Regions from separate parts of the Paenibacillus sp. FSL P4-0338 genome, predicted to be linked through region 1. Evidence: riboswitches for the same ligand, from Rfam matches in the RefSeq annotation. Region 1 holds a riboswitch; each other region holds the start of a gene.

The links. Region 1 has a riboswitch for cyclic di-AMP ahead of MKZ07_RS33380 (C40 family peptidase). Riboswitches for the same ligand answer to the same signal wherever they lie in the genome.
Region 2: another riboswitch for cyclic di-AMP. It lies ahead of MKZ07_RS26290 (hypothetical protein); the one in region 1 lies ahead of MKZ07_RS33380 (C40 family peptidase).
Region 3: another riboswitch for cyclic di-AMP. It lies ahead of MKZ07_RS07630 (alpha/beta fold hydrolase); the one in region 1 lies ahead of MKZ07_RS33380 (C40 family peptidase).
Region 4: another riboswitch for cyclic di-AMP. It lies ahead of MKZ07_RS08245 (APC family permease); the one in region 1 lies ahead of MKZ07_RS33380 (C40 family peptidase).

Annotation. Positions count from the first base shown of each region.
Region 1 covers NZ_JBBOCG010000003.1:15,208-20,527, reverse strand. Annotated here, with positions in the region: gene MKZ07_RS33390 (M1 family metallopeptidase) at 1-1,820, shown strand, start outside; gene MKZ07_RS33385 (hypothetical protein) at 1,830-2,663, shown strand; cyclic di-AMP (ydaO/yuaA leader) riboswitch at 2,876-3,014, shown strand; gene MKZ07_RS33380 (C40 family peptidase) at 3,072-3,500, shown strand; cyclic di-AMP (ydaO/yuaA leader) riboswitch at 3,888-4,030, shown strand; gene MKZ07_RS33375 (C40 family peptidase) at 4,035-4,526, shown strand; gene MKZ07_RS33370 (GNAT family N-acetyltransferase) at 4,799-5,284, shown strand.
Region 2 covers NZ_JBBOCG010000002.1:510,802-516,121, forward strand. Annotated here, with positions in the region: gene MKZ07_RS26275 (AraC family transcriptional regulator) at 1-696, opposite strand, end outside; gene MKZ07_RS26280 (family 43 glycosylhydrolase) at 845-2,503, shown strand; gene MKZ07_RS26285 (hypothetical protein) at 2,522-2,719, shown strand; gene MKZ07_RS26290 (hypothetical protein) at 3,239-3,694, opposite strand; cyclic di-AMP (ydaO/yuaA leader) riboswitch at 3,829-3,998, opposite strand; gene MKZ07_RS26295 (WD40 repeat domain-containing protein) at 4,204-5,320, opposite strand, start outside.
Region 3 covers NZ_JBBOCG010000001.1:1,768,640-1,773,959, forward strand. Annotated here, with positions in the region: gene MKZ07_RS07610 (Na+/H+ antiporter subunit D) at 1-524, shown strand, start outside; gene MKZ07_RS07615 (Na+/H+ antiporter subunit E) at 530-1,012, shown strand; gene MKZ07_RS07620 (Na(+)/H(+) antiporter subunit F1) at 1,012-1,305, shown strand; gene mnhG (monovalent cation/H(+) antiporter subunit G) at 1,295-1,654, shown strand; cyclic di-AMP (ydaO/yuaA leader) riboswitch at 1,652-1,784, shown strand; gene MKZ07_RS07630 (alpha/beta fold hydrolase) at 1,792-2,604, shown strand; gene MKZ07_RS07635 (TrkH family potassium uptake protein) at 2,684-4,042, shown strand; partial or broken gene MKZ07_RS07640 (GNAT family N-acetyltransferase) at 4,124-4,246, opposite strand; gene MKZ07_RS07645 (arsenite methyltransferase) at 4,258-5,067, opposite strand; gene MKZ07_RS07650 (MarR family winged helix-turn-helix transcriptional regulator) at 5,127-5,320, opposite strand, start outside.
Region 4 covers NZ_JBBOCG010000001.1:1,892,379-1,897,698, forward strand. Annotated here, with positions in the region: gene MKZ07_RS08240 (ABC transporter ATP-binding protein) at 1-595, opposite strand, end outside; gene MKZ07_RS08245 (APC family permease) at 783-2,600, opposite strand; cyclic di-AMP (ydaO/yuaA leader) riboswitch at 2,730-2,889, opposite strand; gene MKZ07_RS08250 (disulfide oxidoreductase) at 3,116-3,550, opposite strand; gene MKZ07_RS08255 (DsbA family protein) at 3,547-4,305, opposite strand; gene MKZ07_RS08260 (ATP-binding protein) at 4,398-5,320, opposite strand, start outside.

The sequences.
Region 1 (5,320 bases):
CGTCGGAGACAGAGGCTTTAAGCCAGCGCGTGGTTGAATATCACATGGATGTGGAGCTCCTGCCGGGTGCGGAGACCCTAGTCGCCTCCGAGACGCTGACCTGGACCCATCCAGGCGCAAAGCCGGTCCAGGAGCTCTACTTTCATCTGTATCCCAATGCATTCGCATCCGCCGGTACCACCTTCATGAAGGAGTCCGGGGGTACGCTTCGCGGTGACACCATGCCTGCAGGAGGTTACGGGAGCATTACACTGACAGATTTGCGGACCTCTGAGGGCGTCTCGCTAATGCAGCGCACACAGTATGTGCAGCCGGACGACGGCAATGTCAATGACAGAACACTGCTCAAAGTCCATCTGCCTCAGCCGGTGAACGGCGGTGAGAGCGTGACGGTAAGGCTTAAATTCGAGGTTAAGCTGCCGAAAATTTTCGCCCGGATGGGAACCGCTGACGACTTCGTGATGGCCGGCCAGTGGTTTCCGAAGCTTAGCGTCTACGAGCCTGCCGGCAGAAGAGGACTCAAGGAAGAAGGCTGGAACCTGCATCAATATCACGGCAACTCCGAGTTCTACAGTGATTTTGGGATCTACAATGTATCCATTTCTGTCCCGCCCGAGTATAAGGTCGCCGCAACCGGGTTTCCGGTGAGAGACGCCAAAGTTGTACAGGGCCGCAAGATCTATCAGTTCTATGCAGATGACGTCCACGACTTCGCCTGGGCCGCATCGCCTGATTTCGTGGTTGCCGAGAAGGCCTTCTCCGCGCCGCAGGTGCCCGGGGTGAAGATTAAGCTCTATCTGGACCCGCTGCATAAGCATCTCCAGGAGCGTTACTTCCAGGCGGTCGAGGCGGCACTGACGGCATTCAGCAAGTGGTACGGCCCTTATCCGTATTCCACTTTATCCATTGTTGTCCCGCCAGAGTCCGGCAACGGGGCCGGAGGAATGGAATACCCAACCCTGATTACCGCCTTCGGCGCCACGGACACTTCACCGGGCACCTCCCTGGAGCGCACGATCATCCACGAGATCGGGCACCAGTATTTCTACGGCCTGGTGGCCAGTAATGAATTCGAAGAAGCCTGGCTTGATGAGAGCTTCACCTCTTATGCTGAAGACCGGCTAATGGAACAGGAATACGGCGTGGTCTCAAGCCTGCCGCTTCAGTCCAGCCTGGTCTCCTCTTCACAGCCTCTTACGCTGGAGACCTGGAAATACACTGGTGATGATGCCTACACGCGCAATGTGTATATCCGGGGCAAGCTGGTGCTGAAGGATATGGAACGCATCGCCGGAACCAAGAATATGGACGCCATCCTCGCCGCCTATGCCCGCAAATACCGCTTCCAGCATCCGTCCACCGCCGACTTCCAAAAGGTTGTGGAGAAAGTGACCAAGCAATCCTGGCAGACTTATTTTGAGCGTTTTGTCTATAGCGGGGGTGCACCCGACTTCGCAGTTGATGATATCAGGCTCACGGTCGGACGGGACAACGGCGACGGCGGGGGGATCCGCTATAACGCTGTGGTCGATGTAAGCAATAAGGGCAGCCTGTACCCTGATGTTCCCGTGAAATTCACCTTCGCAGACGGGTACACTGTGCAGCAATACTGGAATGACGAGGGTAAGGCTACCTCCTTTGAGTTAGCGTATAAAGCTCCGCTGGTCTCCGCAGAGATCGATCCGGGGCATTCCATTCTGCTGGAGAGCAGGCATCTTAATAATTTCAAAATGGCGGAGCTTGAGCCGCGCACACTCTCCCGCTGGACGCTTAGCGCATCTACTCTGCTTGAAACCCTGCTCGGAACTCTTGTCTGGTGAGGTGAAGGAATGGTGAAAAGTTCAATTGCCCGCGGTTGGATCAGCATGAAAGAACAGTTCTATATATTGATTCTGCTATTTATCTACCGGCTGTTCTGGGGTTATTTCCTGTACAAATTCATTAAAAGTGCGGTTGTCCCCGTCCTGCTACGCTACCCGGATGCGAATGCCGGCGGCAGCGGAATAGGCAGGCTGCTGTATTATATCGAGGGGCAGACTGCGCTGCGCACCGACCCCGCCGTCCAGCACTGGCTGTGGATGCTGCTGGCGCTGACAGTGCTAAGGCTGCTGCTGACTCCCTTTATCCGTGCAGGGCTGCTGCACGAGCTTCATCAGGAGCGCGACGGAGCGCGGGGACTGTTCTTTTTCCCGGGAATGAGAAAATATGGGCTGCCGGTGCTGGCGTTCAGCCTGGCCGAATGGGCACTAACCCTCCTGCCGCTCTATTGGCTGCTTCCACGCATGTACCGTCATCTGCTCAGCGGCGTTCTCGATGTTCAGCTCCTGCTCAAGCTTGTGCCCTGTGTGCTGGGCTGGCTGCTCTATCTATTCCTTGTCCGCAAGCTTCTGCTCTATATGCAATTCGGCTATACCGCAGGTACCGGCATGTTCTCCTCGCTGCTAATCTGCCTGAAGGTGTTGATGCCTTCGATCGGTATTTCCGTCATTCTGGGGGCGGGAAGCCTGGCCGTAATTCTGCTCTGTAGCGCCTCTGCTCTGTTCTATCCCGGATTGCCGGCACTTATGCTCCGCCAGGCAGCTCCGCTGCCCTCCACGCTGTTCAATATGTGGGGAATCGCTGCCCAGTACCACCTCTGGTCCAGTAAATCATTTCCACAATAATAAGCTGCTACAGCGGCATACTAAAAAGAGTCACAGCCCCTCATCAGGGAGCAGGACTCTTTTTTGCTTGAAGAGAAGGACAAAAGCATTTGCAAAAGGGTAAATCGTCTGATACAATGATGCCTGTACCACTAGTAACAAAGTTGTAATCTTTCAAACAGAATCTTCCGTATCTATTGCAATTTAATCAATGCCGATAAGTCACTGTTCTGGTGCATAAAACGCCGAATTCCCTGCACCGGGAAGTGGGGGAACCATATTTTGGGTGAATTGATCTCGCTTTAGAGGGGTCATAGGGGAACCTTCTACCGAATCCTTAAGCTAACCTCGCAGGCCCTGGAAGGAGTACATCTTTTGATTAGACAGAATTTCAAGAAAAAATGCACCGCAGCGGCGCTGGGTCTTGTGATGGTATTCACACTCGGAGCGGGCAGTGCCTTCGCAGATTCCAAAATGGATACTGTGATTTCAAAAACCATTGGAACGTCGTATAAAACCGGGGGCACAACCACCAGCGGCTTCGACTGTTCCGGATTTACCAAGTATGTGTTCAAGAATGTCGGGCTTACCTTGCCCCGTACATCCAAAGCACAGTACAAAGTTGGAACAACAATATCCAAGAGCAATCTACGCTCCGGAGATCTCGTGTTCTTCAATACTCTGGGTAACGGAGTTTCCCATGTCGGTATTTATGTTGGAAACGGGAAGTTCGCACAGTCCTCCAGTTCACGTGGTGTAACCATCAGTTCGATGAGCCAGTCTTACTGGGCCAACCGCTACGTTGGCGCCAAAAGAGTAATGAGCACAACAGCCTACCAAGCTGTCGCTTACGATTGAACCTTTGAAGCATACCCCGAATATTTCAGCCTCTAACAACTAAATGTAACTTATACGAGCCCGGGATGATTATTGCCGTAATCATTTCCGGGTTTTTCCTTTTCCTTATTCTACCTTTTACCCGAATCCACAGCCTTGAAACAGCATTTTATTGCAAAAACAAAGAAAAAATCATATTAAATAACCCCGGCGCATAGATATGAGTCTTTCGAAAGGGCTATAACTCTAAAAAACAGCAAAAAAGATGGATTAATATGTTATAAGTGATTGCCAAGCGCCTTAGTCTTTGTTACAATTATCGCAGTGAGCTTTTAGTAACATTTTTGTAATTATTGAATCGCTTTTAACAAAGGTTTTGTCATGTATTGAATGAACCGCTAATCCTAATCAACAGTCGTGCCGAGTTCCCTAATGAATTAGGGAAACGGGGGAACCACTTTGGGTGAATTGACCTCCTATTCTAAGAGGGGTCATAGGGGACCTTCAACCGAACCCTTAAGCTAACCTCGTAGGCATTGGAAGGGGTATTTACTTTTGAAGAAGAAGCTAGCAGCCGCAGTACTAAGCTTGTCCATTATCTTCACAATCGGAGCAGGAAGCGCTTTCGCGGATTCCAAAATGGATAAAGTGATCGACAAAGCCATCGGAACCAAATACGTATCCGGCGGTACATCAACTAACGGGTTTGATTGCTCCGGATTTACAATGTATGTTTTTGATAAGATCGGCATTAACCTGCCCCATCAATCCGGCTCTCAGTACCAGATGGGTACTGACGTGTCCCGTGACGAGATGAGACCAGGCGATCTTGTATTCTTCAATACAAGCGGTAAGGGCATATCCCATGTAGGTATCTATGTTGGTGACGGCGAATTCGCCCATGCCTCTTCCTCACGCGGTGTAACCATCAGTTCGCTGAGTGACAGCTATTACGTCAACCGCTACGTTGGCGCCAAACGAATCATGAGTACAGATGCCTACAAGACTGTAGCTTCGGATTCCCAAGACAACGATGATGTACAATAATTCTTTGTAACCTACGCTCTTTTCCAAGATTTTTGCCGAAATCTTGGAGAAGGGCTTTTTTTTGTCTATAAAATTACTTACCCGTCTCTATATTTGTAAAACACCGATTCTGTACTTTCAGAAAATAATTATTGGCGTTTGTCAAGTTTCTGCATTTCCGCAAGGAATTTGCGTCGAAACTGGCTGTTTTTGTATATAATTAATAGAAGAACAAGTGGAAACGGCTTTTCCGTCCTTTAAAAGCAGTTTCGGCTGGAAGGAGGCCTCCCGTAATGATTAGCTCCCCGTTAACCTTTTATGTGGTGCCTATGGAACCGCAGCATGCCGCTGAGATCTGTGAGTGGAGCTACAAGCCTCCGTATAATATTTACGGCTGGATGTCCTGGGAGCAGATGCAGGCGCTGGGCGTGGAGTTCGGAGACCCGCAGCTTCGCAGTGAGCAATATGTATCTGTAGTGAACGGACAGGGGGATCTGTGCGGCTTCGCCCAGCTCTTTCCGATGGAGGGGGTAGTCCGGCTTGGTGTCGGAATGCGGCCCGAGCTGTGCGGCCATGGAATGGGGCATCTGTTCATGAAGGCTATTGTGCAGGCAGCACGGGCGCGATACCCGGAGCGTGAGATCGACCTGGAGGTGCTGACCTGGAACCAGCGCGCCATCCGCGCTTACCAGAAATGCGGATTCACTATAACGGATACCTATGAACGCCGCACCCCGACCGGCAATAAGCCTTTTTATTGCATGGTCTATGAGGAATAGCACTGGAGACAGATTGATTTGCAAAAAAATGGATCG
Region 2 (5,320 bases), on a different contig from region 1:
TTTATATATTTTTTGAAATACCTCTAATCCATAGTTAGGGCTGATCCCTAGCGAAGCAATGATGGGCTGGATGCGAATGGTGTAGTCTGAATTTCCCTGGGTGCAATTTTTCTTAAAAGCACTCTTGATGGCTTCGGCAATTTCTTTGGCGTATTTCGCAGTGGTCATGGACTGGTTAGCACGTATCTCCGTCAGGACCGGCTGGATATCTACCAGCACCTCCAATAACTCGAACAAGACCATTTGTGCTTTTAGCTTCGCTTTGGTGAACGACAACTCAGGCTCATGCAGAATATCGATCCATTTTTGAAGGCATTGTTTCAACTGGTCATGATACACATTGGAGGGCGTATAGACCCAATCACAGTTTTTCATGATTTGCATCCGCAAGGAGGGCTCGTCTATATCGAAATGAGCACAAAAATAGGTCATCGATGTAGCGGAAATACACTTATTCGTATGCTCGAACCCAGGCGGAATCAGCAGAATATCATCACGGTTCACAATGAATTGTTCATGATCCATTCTTGTCTCCTGAGCCCCATCCAGCACAATTAGAATCTCAAAGGCATGGTGGGATTCTGTAGTCATGCTCCAATCGGCAGGAACAGTCTGTGTATGTGCGCCAAAAAAGCGTATATTCCAATCAATGCGCGGCAGCAGCAGCGTCTGTGCACCTGTGTGATACCTATTCATATGTTCCAATTTGCAGCACCTGCCTTTGATTTGGGTAAATCTAGCCGTAATCATCCCATCGCTTAAGTACGTTAGTAGTTATTATAATATACATAGGCAATAGAAAAAGGGTAAATAATATGGCTAAACAGCGAAGGGAAGCAAATAAATGACGAAGATTAATAATCCAATAATCCCTGGAATGGCACCAGATCCCTCTATTATTAGAGTGGATGATGTGTATTATATTGCGACATCCACGTTTCATTGGAATCCCGGCATTCAAATTTTCAAGTCAACCGATTTAGCGAACTGGGAGCTGACGGCCTTTGCCCTGAATAAAGGTGAAGTGAATCTAAGAGGCACTAATACTCCAGCCGGGATCTGGGCACCGCATCTATCCTATGATTCTTCTACGAACCGGTACTGGTTAGCCTATTCGCATATGTTGAACATGGCAGGCCGTGAATTTAACTCGGATTCCTATGCCATGTGGGCAGAAGATATCCATGGACCCTGGTCGGAGCCAATCTATCTGACATCCATCGGTTTCGATCCGGCGCTGTTTCATGATGAAGACGGCAAACACTATGTGTCCATTCTTGAATGGGAGACCCGTGAAGGGTATCAGGCGCCTGGACATATTGTGATCGCTGAATTTGATTTGAATGAGGGAAAGATCGCTGGACAATGGCACCGGGTGACGCAAGGATTCACCAGCCGCGGCTGTGCTGAAGCACCGCAGATCTATAAATATAGAGATATGTACTATCTACTATTAGCTGCTGGCGGAACGGGATATGCTCATGGTGTTGAGCTGGGACGTGCGGAGAATATTTTTGGCCCCTATGAACCGCATCCGTCGGGAGAGCCCATTATCACCTCCTCGCCGCGCCATCTATTCTCACTGGGTAATCCAGATGCCGGGCATTTTGAGATGTATAATCCAGGCTCAATCATGCAAAAAGCAGGTCACGGCTCATTAGTTCAAACCCAAACAGGCGAATGGTACATTGCCCATCTAATGTCACGGCCTGTGGAAGGAACGCTTTTAAACCCATTAGGCCGTGAAACCTCGATCCAAAAAATGCATTGGACAGTAGACGGCTGGCTGGAAATGAAGGATGGATCGAATGTAGCCAAAATGGAAGTTGAGGGGTTAACAGGTGTTGAATTAGAGGGGGACAGGCTCTCTCATGATGTATTCGATGATTTTAACCAGGAGCACTATGATATTCATTTTCTGACTCCATACCGGGACCAGCAAGCGGCATGGGTGAATACGGTTGAACGTCCGGGCTACTTGCGCATTCATGGAGAGAATTCTTTCTTCTCGCAGATTAATCCGGCGATGTTGGCTACGCGTGCAACCTCCCTTCATTATGAAGTTCAAACCAAGGTGGAATTTCATCCCGATCATTATTCGGAAACGGCGGGGATGGGGCTATACTATGATTCGAATAATTGGCTGTATGTTCACTTGACCCACTCCGAATCAGAGGGCACCGTTCTATCTGTGCTGCAGGCCAAGCTGGGGGAACGTATTGAATTGGTCCACAATTACATTCCAGTCCCTGAAGACACAGCGGAGCTCAAGCTGATCTATCATTCAGGCATCGCGAGTATCCTTTACCGCTTCGGGGATAACGGAGATTGGCAAGCTTTTGCAGAGAATATCGATGCTCTCTATCTGTCGGATGAAGGCGTGAACGGGGAGCCGGGGGAGATTGGCGGATTTACAGGCTTGTTCAATTTCATCGGCTCCGTGGATGCCCACCAGCATGACTCCTACGCTGATTTTGAGTACTATAGAGTTAAGAATTACTAACAGGAGTGGTGAATGGTTGTGAAGAAAAGTAGACAAACCCCCGTGCTGGTCGCGGTCTCTATCCTGCTCATTATTGTCAGCAGCCTGATCCCCTCGGCTCAGTCGGCTTGGCTGGGGGCGTTACAGACTCTTATGCTGGGAGCCGGATTGCTCGGCTGCTGTATGGCTTTTTGGCGGTTTGCCAAGGGCGGTAAGGGTGGTAAGGGCAAGAGCTGAGTTCTATGTACTGAACGGTTGGCGAAGACAGGATCGATGCATCGGATGGTTGAGCTATGTAAGGTGAGCCAAGCACTGTATGGATGCTGGTGCTGAGAATCAAGGACTAAGTCGCGGCGGATGCTGCGGCTTTTTTTGATAGAATCTATATGTTTTGGGATCCCCGCAAAGTACCTGAGTCATTTATCGAAGCTAAAGCCCCACTTTGAGGGGGCATTTTGTTTTGTAGGGGGACCCAGAGGCCCTTATTTTGTGAAAAAGACCGATTCTCTCCCCTTTGCGGACAGAGAGGACGTTAAAGGGCTGTGTGGAGAGGGAAATGAGGCGGAATAGGTTAATTAAGCGCCTCTCAGTCCGCATGGCCTTCGGAATGGTCCCATTTGCCGAAATAGGGGATCTGTAGTCCGCATGGCTCACCATCCATCACCTTCTTCGACATCCGTACCCTAATCCCGCCACATCCAACTCGTTCCGCGGCTCTCATTCCTATAGCCCGCGTATCCCGCGTTATACCCAGTCTCATCCCGCCGAAGGACGATGGACCGCAGGCAAGGCAGAATGGGCGGCTGCCATCTGTTCGCGTATTCCTCTAAGCCGGGCCTTCAGCTCGGGGATGCTGCAATCCAGGATCTGGCTGATGTCGGGCAGGGGGAGCTGGATGCCGTACCATAAGGCACTGGCAACGTGATCGTCCCAATTAAGCAGGGTAGCAGCGCAGCGGCTATGATCCCGGGCGAGCACAGCACATTGGCGGATGCACTCTCTGTAGGCAGCCGCAGCAGCGCTGTCCCCTGAGAGGCTGCTCTTCAGCCATAGTGGATGGAGTGCCACGAAGGTGGCGGTGGTTGCTTGCTCGGCGCGGGCGCCTTTTTCCAGCAGAAGGCAGCTTAGCGCATAGACGGGACTGCTATATTGCCGGGTGTAGTGGTTGAATCCGGCAGCAGCAGCTGCCGTGGGCGATAAGGGGTCAGGCATGTGGTCACGTTCCTTTCTGAATCTATACTGTGCAATTCATTCCAGCGCGCAAAAAACCGCAGGCAGAGGAGGACCTCTGCCTGCGGTTGTGGATAACAGGCGTAAGACGCCTGGCACAAAAGCGTGGCGGATCAGGGCTCTCTCCTTACGCTTACGAGGTTAGCTGTCGGATTCGGACGGTGAGAGTCGCCCTACCTGCCGGAGACCTGCGCGTGGCATTCTCCTTCGGATTCACCCCAAGTCGGCCTGACGGCCGGATGGTTCCCCCGTTTTCCACATGACGGAAATTCAGCGTGCATGCATTGCTTGTTTTCATGAATGCATTCATTTGCTTTCAACACGAATCATACTCTTTTCGGAGGGGGTTTGTAAAAATGGAAAAGAGTGCTATTCGCCTTTTTTTCAGCAAATGGCTGAATGGCTGTGCATAGGGAAGCTAAAACACCTATATGTAGCAGATTATCTGCCATTTATCTCGCTCAAGCGCTGTTTTTTATTTTTGGCAGAGATCACCACCACAGCGGAACCTTCTGATTCTTCCAGGCAATGATCCGCTTCACCTCACGAACGGTTCCTGTTGTAATCTCATAGTCGCTGCGCTGCGCTGCATGAAGGTCCAGGAAGTGCAGCATCCCTCCATAAGTCCCAACAGCCAGCAGCGTCTCATCCGGATTGATAGCTAACCCTGAAATAGTGCTTCCGGCATAATAACGCCACAGCTCCCGCCCCTCTGCATCAATGAGCCTTAAGTAGCCATAAGCGTCGCCAATGACAACACCCTCTTTCAGCGCTGCCGCTGCATACACCCGGGCTTCCTCGTTAACAAGCGGATATTCCTGGTCTGCCGGGAGTTTTCCTGCTACCACATCTTCAAGGGGAACGGCAAGGGTAACGCCATTATAGAAGTGGCAGGCATTGAACCATACGCTATGCTGGTCCTTCGTAAATATAGTATAGTGCGGGTAACTGGATTCCGGATTGAATAAGTGAACCTGCCCTGAAGTTATGTCATATAAAAGATGATCACTGCCCTGGCTGCCATAGGAAATCCATCTTCCATCCGGAGAGACGGCACCATGCGGCATGTCAATTTCAATGTGCTCTATCTCATCTGCTTTATATTCTTCGAGATCAGGATGCAGCAGATTCACCTCCCAGGGCTTCTCCTCCGATTGCTGGACCAGGAAAATTCCCTGGCTCATAACAAGCAATAACGCCCCGCCCCCGTTAAAAGGAATGACCTGCTCCAAGGGTAACGCCTGGTCCAGGCTGTCTATGTCCAAGACGGGAAAGTCCGGGTCCAGCGCTTGAATCGTTCCATTCAGCTCACGCCATGAGAGGGTTGCTACAACTGTGCCCTGAAGTGTGCTGTTCATGGATTGCATAATGGTAATCCCCTGAGTTCCGGCGAGCGCATAGAACTGATTATCAGGTGATGCCCCAACCAGGCTAAACTCGCCGAATACGGAAATAACATCCTTATGTACAACCACAACTGCATTCTTCTCCCAGGGGGTACCGGTGCTGAATACCACAGCATCATCACTGATGAAATGGATACCGCGAATCGCCTGCATCTCCTTCTGAAAGTGGCCGGAGAGCGGCCACGTTGCCGCCGGCAATTGC
Region 3 (5,320 bases), on a different contig from region 1:
CCGGGGATTCGCTGAACGGAGTCATCTTCTATCTGCTTCACGATATGCTGGCTAAAGGGCTCCTGTTTATACTGGGCGGATTAATCATCTCCGCAGCAGGAACAGATCGTTTGAGTGGAATGGGAGGCATGATTAAGAAATACCCGCTCCTGGGCTGGATGTTCTTTATATTGACCCTTGCTCTGGTGGGGATTCCGCCGCTGAGCGGTTTTGCCGGAAAGCTGCTGATCATCCGCGGAGCTTTGGATGCCGGTATGCTGACACTGTCTCTTATCGGTCTCGGCTCAAGCTTTATGGTGCTGTATTCCTTAATCAAGATGTTCAGGCTGGCCTTCTGGGGAAATGAACCTGAGAGAGAACTGCCTGCTGTGAACCTGAAGAGAGCTTCTGCTGTCGCCGCTGCACTGATTGTGCTTGTCATTGCAATGGGTATTGGAGCAGATGCTCTATATGCCTATGTAGCACAGGCCGGAGAGGTTCTGGCTTCACCTGCGGAATACATTCAAGCCATACTGAAGGAGTAGATATAATGACTCTACAATTCTTGTTTAATCTGTTAGTTGCTTTATTGTGGATGGCAATCAATAATAGCAGCTCCGGCGCCACTTTTCTTATCGGGTTTCTGCTCGGCATAGGGATGCTGCTGTTATTCAGAAGATCCAAGCCCCAGGCCCAGCCATTTTATTTAAAACGTCTATGGTCCATATTCAAGCTGCTGCTGATCTTTATCCGCGAATTGACCATCTCGAACTTTGTGGTGATTTATCATATTCTTCGTCCGAAGCTGGCGATCCGCCCTGGAATATTCGCCTATGAGACAGCCTTAACCTCAGCCTGGGAAGTTACACTGTTGTCTTGTCTGATATGTCTGACTCCTGGCACGCTAACTCTCGACGTGTCAAGGGATGGGAAGACCTTATATATTCATGCTATTGACATCAAAGATGCTGAGGAAATGGTGAAGCAGATCCGGGGGAATTTCGAACAAGTGATCATGGAGGTGACCCGCTGATGGTCTCCGTACTATTAACTACCGCATTGACCATTCTGGGAATGGCCATACTCGCGTGCCTGTACCGGCTTCTGAAAGGACCTACCCGTTCGGATAGGGTGGCGGCCCTAGATACGATAGGCATTCATGTACTGGCTATGATTACTGTCATTAGTATGCTGCTGGATACCCGCAATTTTCTTGAGGTAATTCTGGTTATCGGTATTCTGACGTTTATTGGAACCACTGCACTCGCAAGGTATATCGAACGTGGGGTTGTTGTGGAAGAAGGAGGGGAACTGCATGACAGGTGAGTTGTTTAGCTCGATTCTAGTAGTGCTGGGCGCCATTTTTTGCGGCATTAGTGCCTTTGGTCTGATCCGGCTGCCCGATGTCTATCTGCGTTCACATGCGGCCACCAAAAGTGCAACGTTCGGGGTGTTATGTTTATTGGGCGGCGGCTTCCTTTACTTTTGGTTCAAAGATGGAGAGATCAGTGTCAAGCTGCTGCTGGCGATTCTTTTTGTATTCATCACTTCACCGGTCGCAGGCCATCTAAATGGCCGGGCGGCCTACCGTTCGGGCGTTCCCTTGTGGAAAAACAGCATACAAGACGATCTGCTTACCCATACGGAAAGAAGTAAGGAGCAATCTGAGAAATGATATTTGCCGCTGAATTCCTGTAAAGGAAACGGGGGAACCAAAAGTTCCGGGGTGAATCTCGAGAATATCGAGTAGGGCTACTCAGGTCCGAATCCGTCAGCTAACCCCGTAAGCGTTCATGAGAGGGGAATCCTGCAGTGCCTATTGTTGATGTCAACGGAACAACCTTGTATTATGAGATATCGGGTAGCGGTCTGCCCATCGTTTTTATCCATGATTATTCGACCTCCCACCATCTTTTTGAACCACAGGCGGAATATTTCAGTAAGCGCGCGAAAGTAATTGTCTATGATCTAAGAGGAAACGGGCTGTCGGGGAAGATGAATGTTGAGATTGGCCGGATCTTAGACACTCAAGTTGAGGATCTAAAGGCATTATTAGATAAACTGGATGTAGAAAAGATTGTAATTGTAGCCTGCTCCACTGGAGCTATACTTGCCCAGAAGTTCGCCTATCTGTTCCCTGAGCGGGTGATTACCATGATTTTGGTGGATAGTTATTTTCAAGGTGATTACTCTGCTAGTGGAAGTAAGTTGAAAGAAGCGTTGCAGTTCTGTGCCTGGATTTCTCATTATCTCCCTGCTGAAATGTTTATCAAGCCTTTACGTATCACCTATCACCGGTGGCTCTTGGCTTACCATATCTTGAGAAAAGAGCTTATGCATAAACGGACGACAGAATGGATTAAGCAACGCATGGCGTTGAAGTATTCGGACGGTTACGGGTTTGCGCTGCGGCTGCAAATTCCGGTGCTGATCGTGTCAGGTAATCACAATGAGCGGGTGTTAGAGCAAGTTAAAAAAACAGCGGCTAAGTATCCCAAAGCTCATTTAGCGATCATCGAGAATGCCATGTATCCTAGTCACCTATGTCAACCGCAATTATTTAACCGGCTTTTGCTCGATTATCTAAAGGACCAACAGTGTTTTCAACAAGAGCTACCTGGCTGATGCTCTCACTGGACACACAGCCTTGAAGGTGACGCAGCGCTGTTTATTTACGAAAAGAATCATTACAGGAGCCAGTGATATGTTTAAAAAAAGGTACCTTTGGTTTACTCGAAAACTCAGTCTAACCTCATCAAGAATTATTCTTTTAGGTTTTGCTGTAACCATCATTCTGGGGACAATTATGTTGTCCTTACCGGTATCTTCATCCACCGGAACTAGTGTGGGATGGCTAAATGCATTGTTTACCTCAACTTCAGCTGTGTGTGTCACTGGACTGGTGGTGCTGGATACAGGAACCGACTTCTCCAACTTTGGACAAATCATTATCCTGCTCCTCATTCAAATCGGAGGATTAGGATTCATGACGTTCAGTGTTCTAATTGCCGTAATTCTGGGGAAGAAGATTGGGCTGAAGGAGCGTTTACTCATCCAACAATCTTCGAACTCCATTGAAACACAAGGGGTCGTCCGGTTATCACTAAGCATTGTGCTGATCTCATTTATCTTCGAAACTCTTGGGGCATTGTTGTTGACCGTCCGGTGGGCAAATGACCTGGGTGTTGCCAAAGCCTTATATTATGGAATTTTCCATTCCATCTCGGCCTTTAATAACGCAGGTTTTTCATTATGGTCGGATAGTCTGAGCCGGTATGTCGGTGATCCGTTAGTCAATATTGTCATTTCATTTTTATTTATCATTGGTGGAATTGGATTTATTGTGATTCTGGATCTATACCGCAAGAGAAGCTGGAAGGCTCTGTCTTTTCACACAAAAATCGTGCTAATCACTTCAGGAGTGCTTTGTTTTGCAGGGTTTCTGGTCATATTTGTGTTTGAGCTTTTTAATACCAGAACATTTGGTACACTCACATGGGGGGAAAGAATCTGGGGTGGATATTTCCAGGGAGTGGTTACCCGCACAGCGGGGTTCAACTCCATTGATATTGGTGCGATGTTACCGGCGTCCCAGTTCTTTATGATCTTTCTGATGTTCATAGGAGCTTCATCAGGCTCGACAGGCGGGGGGATCAAGACGACCACCTTTGCGGTACTCATATTAAGCATCTTCTCAACCATCAAGGGGAATGCTGATGTGCAGCTGCTAAAAAAACGGATACCTCAAGATCTTATTTTCAGATCATTGGCTGTAATGACCATCTCCTTAGGCCTTGTTCTTGGAGCAACCTTTTTATTAACAATTACTGAATATACCCGCCATACGGATATTCTTGCTCTTTTATTTGAAGCTACATCAGCCTTTGGAACCGTGGGCATGTCCATGGGCTTAACCCCTGATCTGTCACCGATTGGTAAATGTATCATCATAGTTATAATGTATATTGGGAGACTGGGCCCTTTAACCTTAGCCTTTGCCTTGGCACAAAAAAGTGTTAAACAGAAGTACCGTTACCCAGAGGACAAGTTGCTGATTGGTTAGTAAGTAGGGAGTAGTTGGAACTGATTAAAAGGAGAAGTTCTTCCGTTTACGGGTAGAACTTCTCCTTTTTTATCTTCATTTTTATAGTAGAAGCTTCTCCATAATCATCACATCAATAAACGTTTTGTCTATAATCCCCTGCTTCTCCAATAGACCCACCTGCCGGTAGCCCATCTTCCGATACAACCCTTGACCACTCTCATTAGATCATCTCCTTAAGATTGTTTTCTCGCTTTAATCACAGCAGAGACGATGTATTGCTCAACGTTCGCACCGGGAACCCAATCTTTGATAAATGTTCTGGATTCGTCTTTGGGCTCAATATGGATCTCAGTAAAGCCGCTTTCCTGAAGCATCATCTCCAGATCAGAAATGAAAGAGGCCCCGGAGATACAACCCGAATATAATTCGCCCAGGTCATTTTTGATTTCGGGGGGTAGCTCAGCTGTAGTTACAATATCAGAGATGGCCAGACGCCCTCCGGGCATAAGAACGCGATAGGCTTCACGGAATACTTGCTGCTTATCAGGCGAGAGGTTAATCACACAGTTGGAGATTATGACATTAACCGAGTTGTCGGCCGCCGGAAGATGTTCAATTTCTCCCAACCTGAATTCGGTATTATTAAACTTACCTTTAATGGCATTATCTCTTGCCCGGCTAATCATCTCAGGAGTCATATCTACACCGATAACATGGCCTTGTTCACCTACCTGCCGGGAAGCGAGGAAGCAATCGAACCCGCCGCCGCTCCCGAGATCCATAACATGTTCACCAGGCTTCAGCTCAGCAATAGCCTGGGGATTACCGCAACCAAGACCTAAATTTGCGCCTTCAGGAGCTGCGGCCAGATCCTCACTAGAATATCCCATTTTAGCAGATATGGCATCATAATCAGTTGGGCTGTCACAGCAGCTGTCAGCAGAGGAGCAGCAGGAGGAGGCAGGTTCGGCCTTTTGTACAGCAATGGTTTGATAACGTCCCCGTACATTTTGGCGGATTTGGTCATTCGTAAGTTTGTTCATGAATACACACTCCTTATCATTAAAATAACTTGCAAGTTACAAATAAAGGCCAAGGGAAATCACCCTTTAACAGGTGCGCAGCAATTGCTGGATTTCCCCATAGCATCGTTGAAAAGCTTGATGGATCGTAGCAATGTTTCTACTTCAAACTCACTCATATGCGAGAAGGCTTCAATCAGGTATTCATTCATTTGTTGATCAATAGTTGCAGCCACCAGTTTTCCTTCGGAAGTAAGGGAAAGGGTATAGATTC
Region 4 (5,320 bases), on a different contig from region 1:
GGACAACCATAATGATCGTCCGGCCTTCCTGCTCATTCAGCTTCTGCAGCAGCTGAAGCACCTCCAGCTGATGGGCCATATCCAGGAAAGTCGTCGGCTCATCAAGGAACAGAATCTCCGTCTGCTGTGCCAGCGCCATGGCGATCCAGGCCCGCTGCCGTTGTCCGCCGGAGAGCCGGTCAATCGGCCGGTCACGGAATTCATTCATGCCGGTCAATTCAATCGCCTCGGCAATAATGCTGCGGTCTTCAGGCGTCAGGCTGCCGAAGCCCTTCTGATGCGGATACCGACCGTACCCTACCAGCTCAGATACCGTTAACCCGTCCGGGGCAGTAGGATTCTGCGGCAGAATCGCCAACTGGCGGGCCACCTCTTTGGTGGACAGATTGTGAATAGACTTCCCGTCCAGCATGACATTGCCGCTCTTCGGCTTCATGATCCGGGCCATCGTCTTCAGAATCGTGGACTTCCCGGAGCCGTTCGCTCCGACGAGCGCCGTAATCTTCCCTGTCGGAAGCGACAGATTCAGCCCCTTTACAATCATTGTCTCCGCATATCCGATGCTCAGCTGCTCTGTATTTAAACGTTCCGACATGATAACACTCCTCGTATAAATGTAATGGAGCAAGGCTCCTCTATTATAAATATGGCTATGAAACAGACAAGCTCAATTATTGCTTATAGATTGATGATATTGATTCTCATTATCTCTGTCAACTAAAACGTAAAAACGGCCGCCTCCGCATGAAGCAGAAACAGCCGTCTTTCTATAATCTTCTATATTATTTATGCAGATGGAAAGGAACCGTGGCGATGACAATATCCTTCTGATTCATCAGATAAGAGCGGATGAACAAGCTGGTCTGATTATGCAGCACCGCCTGCCACCAATGCTTGGTAACGAATTGCGGAATCAGGACGGTAATATGATCCGTTGAAGAGGTCTTCCATTCTACTGTATCGATGAATTTCACCAGCGGGCGGATAATACTGCGGTAGCGGGAGCGCAGTACGATCAGGCGTACTCCGGGGTTCCACTCCTCCCACTTCTGCTCCATCTTGTGAATCTCTTCTTCATCAAAGCCTACATATACAGCGACCACATTATCAGTCAATGACTTCGCATAGCTGATCGAATGTAGTACTGCGCGGGTCACACCGGCGACCGGAACGACTACGGTGCTTCCTTTGATACAAGGCTTATCGGTAGCGGGACAGATCCGCAGCTGATCGGCAATATTCATATAATGGCGGTGAATCCGGTGGAACACGATAATGACGACCGGCAGGAAGATGAAGGCCATCCACACGCTGGAGAATTTGGTGATAATGAAGATCATGGTGATCGTTAACGTGGTGAGCATCCCGACCGTATTCACGGCGAACTTGCTCTGCCAGCCTTGCGGCTTCGTTCTGTACCATTGGACCATCATGCCTAGCTGCGACAGCGTGAACGGAATGAATACCCCTACTGCATATAATGGAATGAGTCCTTCCGTATTCCCGTGAAATGCAGCTACGAGCACTGCCGACATGACGCCGAGGAAAATAATGCCGTTGGAGAAGCCAAGCCGGTCGCCGCGCACCATGAAGGCATGGGGCAGATATTTGTCTTTGGCGAACATGAACGCCAGCAGCGGGAAGGCCGAGTACGCCGTATTGGCTGCCAGGAACAGGATAACCGCCGTAATCCCCTGAATGAAGAAGTACAGCCCGCCACGGCCGAAGGTAGACTCGGTAATCTGTGAGACCACGGTGGCCTTCTCATCGGGCATGATGCCGTACCAGTAAGCCAGCAGCGTAATGCCTGTGAACATAGCTCCGAGAATGAGGCCCATGAGCATCAGCGTTTTGGCTGCATTTTTCTCCGCCGGCGCTTTGAAGTTAGGAATGGCATTGGAGACCGCCTCTACCCCGGTTAGGGCCGAACAACCGGAGCTGAATGCCTTCAGCAGCAGGAACATACTGACATTGGAGACTGCCGTACCAATCTCAGGAACGTGTGCATGAGCCCCGCCGGTTGCATATTTGAAGATCCCTGCGATAATCAGCACGAAGATGGAGACGACGAACAGATAGACCGGGATGGCGATGAACGAAGCCGATTCGGTCACCCCGCGCAGATTAACAATCGTTAAGAGTACGATAACAGATACCGCTATGAGGACACTATGATTATGCAGATTTGGAAAAGCTGAAGTGATCGCGTCCGTCCCCGCCGAGGCGCTTACCGCCACCGTCAGAATGTAATCCACCAGCAGCGAGCCGCCGGCCAGAAGCCCAGTATGCACTCCAAGATTGGTTTTGGCTACAATATAAGCTCCTCCGCCCTGCGGATAAGCGAATATCGTCTGCCGATAGGACAGAATCAGAATAGCCAGCAAGCCCAGTACGGCTAATGCAATTGGCAAGGAGTACCAGATGGCGGTGAACCCGGCGGCCACCAGTACGATTAGAATTTGTTCTGTTCCGTAGGCTACAGACGAGAGCGCATCAGAAGACAGGACAGCCAGTGCTTTCACCTTGGATAACTTTTCATGATCGAGTTCGTTCGACTTCATCGGACGCCCGATCAATAGTCGTTTTACCTTGCTTACCATTGTAGTAACAGTTCCTCTCTTGGTTAAGTTGAAAATGGGGTTTCCCTGCGCTGTTTTCATAAGTGGATTTCATAAATGCAGGCACCAAAATAAGCATACGGAAATGATCCGCATGCCTAATGTGCATGGTCATTATCCCACTAGTGGCTTACGAGGTTAGCTGGCGGATTCGGACTGTGGTAGCCCTACGGTTACAGCCCTTGCGGCCTGCTCCGATTCACCCCTTTTGGCCTTGGCCAAAGTGTGGTTCCCCCGTTTTTCCTTCCGGAAAATTCAGCGCATATTCAACTTCTCACAAGGACTAATATTAAGCTACAATACGTCTTCCGTAAAGCGTGGAAACAAATGAAAAAAGAATGAAAAGCACTCAAAACAACCAAATTCATCATCCGGTATGTCTTGATCTTTCATTCTCTTTCATTATCCCTTTAACACGTGATTTTACAGGGTTTTTGTATATTATTTTTCGCTAAAATTAAGGGGATTCTCTTCTCTTCCTTCTGCCCGTCAGCTTCTTACTCTGCAGGCTCCTCTTTCCGTCCTGTCCAGAGCAGAATGGAGATTAAGACAAAGGCTATAAGTGCAAGCAGAGGGATCGTAACAAATCCGAACCAATTCAGATAATCCTTGTTGCACGGTACGCCGATGGTGCAGGGAAGCACCTTGCTGAGCGCCGGAATTTTCTGCTCTGCATAATGATAAATAGAGATACAGCCGCCGATCAGACTAAGGGGAAGCACATAAGGAATGATCCGCTTGTCCGCCCGGTAGGTGGCGATCCCCAGCAAGAACAGCTGCGGGTACATGAAGATCCGCTGGAACCAGCACAGCTTGCACGGCTCGTAATGCAGGACCTCACTGAGATACAGGCTTCCCGCTACAGCCACCACACAGACGAACCAGGCCAAGTAGAGACAATTTCGCCGGCAGAAGGCAGAGAAGGCTGTCATTGGGCAGCTCCCGCTGCTGCTGTAGCTGCTTGAATCTGAGCGTCAATCTCCTCCATATTGAAAGGCTCCTTCACCTTGATGCCGTTCACGAACAAGGAAGGTGTATTCGTTACGCCCGCATCCGTGCCAAGCTGAATATCCCGGTCCAGCTCCTTCGCATAGGTGCGGTCGTCAATATCCTTGCGCAGCAGGTCATAATCGACCGGCAGCTCCAGCTGCTTGGCGAGACTCACCATGAAGTCAGGCGTAGCCCACTCCTTGTCTTCATTCCCCTGGTTGGCATAGATCGCATCGAAGTATTTCCAGAACGCTTCCTGGTTCTGATGATACACCGATAGCGCTGCCAGGGAGGCCGTTCTGGAATCCTTGCCGATGAAGGCCAGATTCACGAAATAGAAGGCTGCTTTATTCTGATCTACATAACCCTGAACGATCTGCGGTTTGATCACACCGGTGAACTGGGCGCAAGCCGGACATTTGAAATCGCCGAATTCCACAATTTTAACCGGAGCATCCTCCTTGCCAAGCCGCATCATTTCGCTGTAATTGAAGGCAACCGGCTTACTGTCTGTACCGGCAGGAGAAGAGTCCTTCGAAGCAAGTATGAATAAGCCTACAAAAATAATAACGACGATAGCCACCGTACTCACGATCAGAATTCTCGTTTTCTGCTTCTGCTGTTCCTGCTCTGCCCTGCGCTTCTCCTGCTTGCTCATTTGGGGAGCCATGACATTGTTCTTTTTTGTTTTGCTCAAAGAGAGTTCCTTTCCGTCCTCAGGACTGTCGTGATAAAAGAATAGTTACTTTCAAATTATATAATGTTAACTCTCTTGTTGGCAATCGCTGCTTATACGGCTTCGTTCTCCTCTGCTGACTCCCCGCCCCCTGTATCCTTGCCGAAGAATACCTCCGGGGAATGCTCCTGCGACTGCAGCTTAATTCTGAAGAAGAATTGTGTACCGCCTCCCTCTGCCGGTTCTGCCCAGATCTCTCCTTGCATCAGGTCTACAAGCTTCTTGCAGATCGCAAGGCCCAGACCCGTTCCGGGGTATTTGCGGGTATGCGACGCGTCCACCTGCGAGAAGGACTGGAAGAGCAGCTGCAGCTTATCCGGGGAGATGCCAATGCCGGTGTCGCGCACCATGAATTGCAGCGCCTGAGCGGTCTCCCTGACGCCATAGGACTCCACCTTAACCGTTACCGTGCCGGATGGCGTGAATTTCACCGCATTGCCGATCAGATTGATCAGAATCTGGCGGATACGCGCAGCATCCCCGGTGAACTTGTCGGGAAGCCCCTCTTCGATCACAAGCTCCAGGGATAACGGCTTGTCTTGCGTGCTCACCACGAACAGATCCATACAGCCCTGGAGAAGCGCCTTCAGCCCGAATGTATCCTTGGTCAACGAGAGACTATCCGCCTCCAGCCGGGAGATATCGAGAATATCGCTCATCACATGCAGCAGAGCGTGGCTGCTTGTACTCTGAAGCCGCAGGAGCTCCAGATGCTCGGGATTGCTGATATCCTCGGCCAGCAGCTGGTTGACACCGATAATGCCGTTCAGCGGTGTGCGAATCTCATGGCTCATGGTGGCAAGGAACTCGCTCTTCATCGTCACAGCACTCTCCGCGGCATCCCTGGCCTCCAGCAGCTCATACTGATACTTCATAAGGGCTGTCACATCCTCGGCCACAATATAGACCCACTGCTCCGTATGATGCAGCAAAGGAAAGACGGTGACACTGCAAATCAGCTGCTCCCCGCCTTTGC